2 regions of the Polaromonas sp. P4_H1 genome follow, and region 2 is predicted to be linked to the other one. Evidence: predicted binding sites of a transcription regulator. Region 2 holds the regulator's gene; the other holds the start of a gene.
What was found. The regulator NrdR, encoded in region 2, represses ribonucleotide reductase genes. The targets are predictions, from matches to a motif close to CACNANATNTNGTG.

Region 1 (2,395 bases), on a different contig from region 2:
CGACTTTCAGGAAAGGCACGACGCCCTGGGACTCGCCGTTGGTGCCCTTGATGTGGGCGCCCAGGGCGCGCACGGGCGTCCAGTCGTTGCCCAGTCCGCCGGCAAACTTGGAGAGCAGGGCGTTTTCCTTGATGGCGTCGTAAATGCCGCCCAGGTCATCGGCCACCGTGGTGAGGTAGCAGGACGACAGCTGCGAACGCAGGGTGCCGGCATTGAACAGGGTGGGCGTGCTCGACATGAAATCGAACGACGAAAGGATTTCGTAAAACTCGATGGCGCGCGCTTCGCGGTCGATTTCGTTGAGCGACAGGCCCATTGCTACGCGCATGAAGAACGCCTGCGGCAGTTCGATGCGCTGTTTGCGCACATGCAGGAAATAGCGGTCAAACAGGGTCTGCAGGCCGAGGTAGTCAAACTTCAGGTCGCGCTCCGGTTTGAGCGCCGCGCCCAGCCGGGCCAGGTCAAACTGCTGCAGTTTTTCGTCAAGCAGTTCGTTCTGCACGCCTTTGGCGATGAACTTCGGGAAATACTCTGCATAGCGGGTGTGCATTTCTTCCTGGCTGACTTCTTCGCCCAGGACTTCCCGGCGGATGGTGTGCATCAGCAGGCGTGCAGTGGCGTAGGTGTAGTCAGGGTCTTTTTCGATCAGGGTGCGGGCCGCGAGGATGGACGCCTTGTAGACCTCGTCGATGGGCACCCCGTCGTAGAGGTTGCGCATGGTCTCGGCAACAATCGGGTCAGGTTTGACATCGGCGCCCAGGTTGGCGCAGGACGCTTCAATCAGGGCCTGCAAATTGCGCACGTCTAGCGCGACCCGCTGGCCCCTGTCCGTCACATGCAGCATGGGGGCTTCGGGCGCCGGGGTCTGCGGCTGGCGGGCGCGTTCCTGGCTGCGCTTTTCGCGGTACAGCACGTAGGCGCGGGCAATTTCGTGGTGGCCTCCGCGCATCAGGCCCAGCTCGACCTGGTCCTGTACATCCTCAATATGAAAGGTCCCGCCGCCGGGGCGTGAGCGCATCAGGGCCCGAATGACGGCCTGGGTCAGGCCGTCGACGGTTTCGCGGACACTGGCCGAAGCGGCTCCCTGCGTGCCATGCACGGCCAGGAAGGCTTTCATCATGGCCACGGCAATCTTGTTGGGCTCGAACGGCACCACGGAACCATTGCGGCGAATGATCTGGTAATGGGCGAGTGGGTTGGTTGGCGCGTTGCTGTCGTTGTTGACCGGATTGCCGGTCAGACTAACTGGCGTATTGGGCACTGCGTGTTGTGCTGTTTGCATGACTTCCTCTTTGCTTTGTTTGTTTTGTGACTGGGTTTGATGTGGTGTTCAGGGTGATACTGGTTCGCTGAAGGCTGGTCAGATCCGCAAGCTGATTTCTTGGCGATATCCCTCGTGATATTCCTCGTCCTGATCCGCCCGAATTACATCAAACTGAATCAGGGCTAAGACACTATACCTAGGGTCCAAGTGGAATACAAGCCACTACCGGTAGTGTATCGCCGACTGAATTCGCTTTTGCGTCCTGAGGCCTTTTTCACGCTGTTTTTTGCGTGCCGGATGGCGCCGGATGGGTGTGGCGAATAGCCGTGAAAGCCTTGTCAGATCAGGCTTTGGCGAGACAAACGAAGTGCCGACGGGCTTTTGCGCAGACTTCCTTCTGTCAAGGCCGACAAATGCTCGGTGGGTAAAAATGCCATTAATTTTTTAGCCATTCGATGCATGCCCATCGGTGGGCTGCCGACTCCGCATCAGTTCAGTCGATTGCGGGAAAATACCTATCGGGTGCGGCCAGTGAGCGTTGCAACAAGGGCCAGTCAAAACCCGGGCCGGGGTCCTGCTTGCGTCCGGCCGCGATGTGCTCGTGCCCGGCAATGTGGGCAATGGGATAGGCCTGAAGCAGCGCTGCACACAGTCCCGCCAGGGTCTCGTACTGGCGCGCTTCAAAGGTGCTGCCCTCCAGCCCTTCCAGTTCAATGCCAATCGAGTCGTCGTTGCAGTTGCCGCGTCCCCGGTAATGGGACTCGCCGGCATGCCATGCACGGTCGTCGCAGCCGACAAATTGCCACAACGCACCGGTGCGGGTGATGAAAAAGTGCGACGACACCTGCAGGCCCCGAATGCCCTGGAAGTAAGGGTGTGCTTCCCAGTCGAGCTGATTGGTAAAGAGGCGCTGCACGTTGCCGTTGCCAAACTCGCCGGGTGGCAGGCTGATGGAGTGAATGACGATCAGGTCAATGTGTGCGCCGCACGGACGCGGGCCGAAATTCGGTGACGCCAGCGTGCGTGCGAAGCGATACCAGCCATCCCGCCACAAGGCCGCGCTGACAGCCGGCGTGCCGTCGGGTTCAGGCAGGTTCATCGGATGTGTCATCGCCGCCGGGTGTCTCGATG
Region 2 (2,395 bases):
ACGTCCACCACGCACAAGAGCCTGCGCGGCCCGCGCGGCGGCATCATCCTGATGAAAGCCGAGCACGAGAAAGCCATCAACAGCGCGATCTTCCCCGGCCTGCAGGGTGGCCCGCTGATGCACGTGATTGCCGCCAAGGCGGTGGCTTTCAAGGAAGCGCTTTCCCCCGAATTCAAGACGTATCAGCAGCAGGTGCTGACGAACGCGCGCATCGTGGCCGAAACGCTAACGCAACGCGGTTTGCGTATTGTCAGCGGCAGAACAGAGAGCCACGTGATGCTGGTCGACCTGCGCGCCAAGGGAATCACCGGCAAGGAAGCTGAAGCCGTACTGGGAAGCGCCCACATGACCATCAATAAAAACGCGATTCCGAATGACCCGGAAAAGCCGATGGTCACCAGTGGCGTGCGCATCGGTACGCCAGCGATGACCACGCGCGGCTTCAAGGACGAAGAGGCGCGCATCACGGCCAACCTGATTGCAGATGTGCTGGACAACCCCCGCGATGCCGCCAATATCGAAGCGGTTCGCGCCAAGGTCAATGCCCTGACCAGCCGCTTCCCTGTTTACCGCTGAAGCGCACGTCGACGTCTTGGCAAACCGATGAAATGCCCCTTCTGCGGCAACCTTGAGACCCAGGTGGTGGAAACGCGGGTGTCGGAAGATGCAGATTTCATACGCCGCCGCCGCCAGTGCGGCGCGTGTGAAAAGCGCTTCACGACCTACGAGCGGCCAGACGTCAATTTTCCGGCGATTGTCAAAAAAGATGGACGCCGCATTGAATACAAGCGCGGCAAAATCCTGGGCTCCATGAACCTGGCGCTGCGCAAGCGGCCGGTGAGCACAGAGCAAATCGACTCAGCCATCGAGCGGATTGAAGAAAAACTTCTCAGCCTGGGCGTTCGGGAAGTCGCCTCCAACCGCCTCGGCGAGCTGGTCATGCGGGAGCTGAAGAAACTCGACAAGGTAGCCTACATCCGCTTTGCCAGCGTGTACCGCAGCTTTGAAGACATTGATGAATTCAAGACACTGGTGGATGAGGTGAGGCGCTAGGCGCAAGGTGTTTCTGCCTTGGATGACCTGAGGTCTAATGGACTCAAAGGCACTGACTCACCATTGCCTTCGTTGTACGGGATCGCCCTGCACTGCTGATAACCATCTGCCGGGCTTCCACAGGAGTAGATGACTGCAGGCAAAGTGTGAAGGTACCGGCCTGAAATGCGCCCGACGTGAGGCCTGTAGTCCCCGCGGAGGTGTAGGACACATAACTGGCGACCTGGCTGTTGCCTGCGAGCCGTAATCGGTGAGGCAAGGCCTGCTCCCATAACAGCCGTATTTCTCCCGCATCCAGCGAGGCGTTGTTGTTGGCATCGTGGAAAACGATCCACCCCTGCTCCCATCCACCCGTGCTGGTACAGCCGTTACCCGTGGCCGACTTGCATAGTACAACCCGGGCACTACGCTTGACCGCCTCACTGCGTGCGAAGTGAACACTGGAGAACAGTGTATTGATCCCCGCAGTTAACCTCATGGAATCGACAAACCCCGACAGGGCCGGAGCCGCCAACGTTTGAACTATCGCCACAATCGTCAGCAGCACCAGCAACTCGATCAAAGTGACGCCGCCAGACCTGGAACGTCCATGCTTGCTCAAACCCGCCTCCACCCGATAGTTGAGACCGGTCTTGAGCCGGCCAGTTCCTACCTCAAGGGCGAGACAGGGTATGGCCGAAATCGTATCTAAAGTATCAAGAAGTTACCATCCTGCATTTGGAGGATAAGTCCGGGGCATTAACCACAACCCAACAACAAGCGTGGCACCAATCAGGCAGGCCTTATTGCTTGTACCAGTAGGTCCGGCGCGCGTTCTTGGGTACTGGCTTGGTCTGATCGCACACCCCCAGTGCTGATTTGCAATCCCCACCGCCGCCGCCGCCGCCTCCGCCGCCACCACCGCCGCCGCAGCCCACGCAAAAGGTCTTCTTCACGGGTCCATTGGCAGTCTGAATCGTGACGATGCCCGTCGTCGGACTGGGCGGCAAGCCGCCACCGTCGTACTCCGTGAAACTGAGTGCCCCGGTAAATGGATTCAAGGCATAACCCCTGGCGACGCCCAAGTTCGACACGCATGATGTTGCACTCGGCAACTTGGGTGCGTTGGTCCCAAAAAATGTCGTTCCCCTGACCGTGGTGGGCGCATTCACGGACTTCTCACCCCGTAGCAAATTGCCATCTTCATCCGTGAAAAGAAGGGTAACAAAAAAGCCTTTGTCGGTGCCCGCATAAGCCACGGAGCTCGCATCGAACAAAGCCGCCTCCGTAATGACGGTACTTGCAGGTGAGGCATTGGCATCCTTGCCAGTCTTGGTGTCCTTGAGCATGTAAAAACGGTTCA

Region 1: AC1DS5_RS23470 (ribonucleoside-diphosphate reductase subunit alpha) is a predicted target of NrdR. The motif match lies at 1,453-1,466, and genes of this name have one in related genera.

The regions. Positions count from the first base shown of each region.
Region 1 is NZ_JBFUKG010000024.1:73,411-75,805, reverse strand. It holds gene AC1DS5_RS23470 (ribonucleoside-diphosphate reductase subunit alpha) at 1-1,282, opposite strand, end outside; gene ampD (1,6-anhydro-N-acetylmuramyl-L-alanine amidase AmpD) at 1,758-2,363, opposite strand; gene AC1DS5_RS23460 (sigma-54-dependent transcriptional regulator) at 2,350-2,395, opposite strand, start outside.
Region 2 is NZ_JBFUKG010000002.1:429,254-431,648, forward strand. It holds gene glyA (serine hydroxymethyltransferase) at 1-576, shown strand, start outside; gene nrdR (transcriptional regulator NrdR) at 604-1,053, shown strand; gene AC1DS5_RS04855 (GspH/FimT family pseudopilin) at 1,097-1,654, opposite strand; gene AC1DS5_RS04860 (pilus assembly protein) at 1,836-2,395, opposite strand, start outside.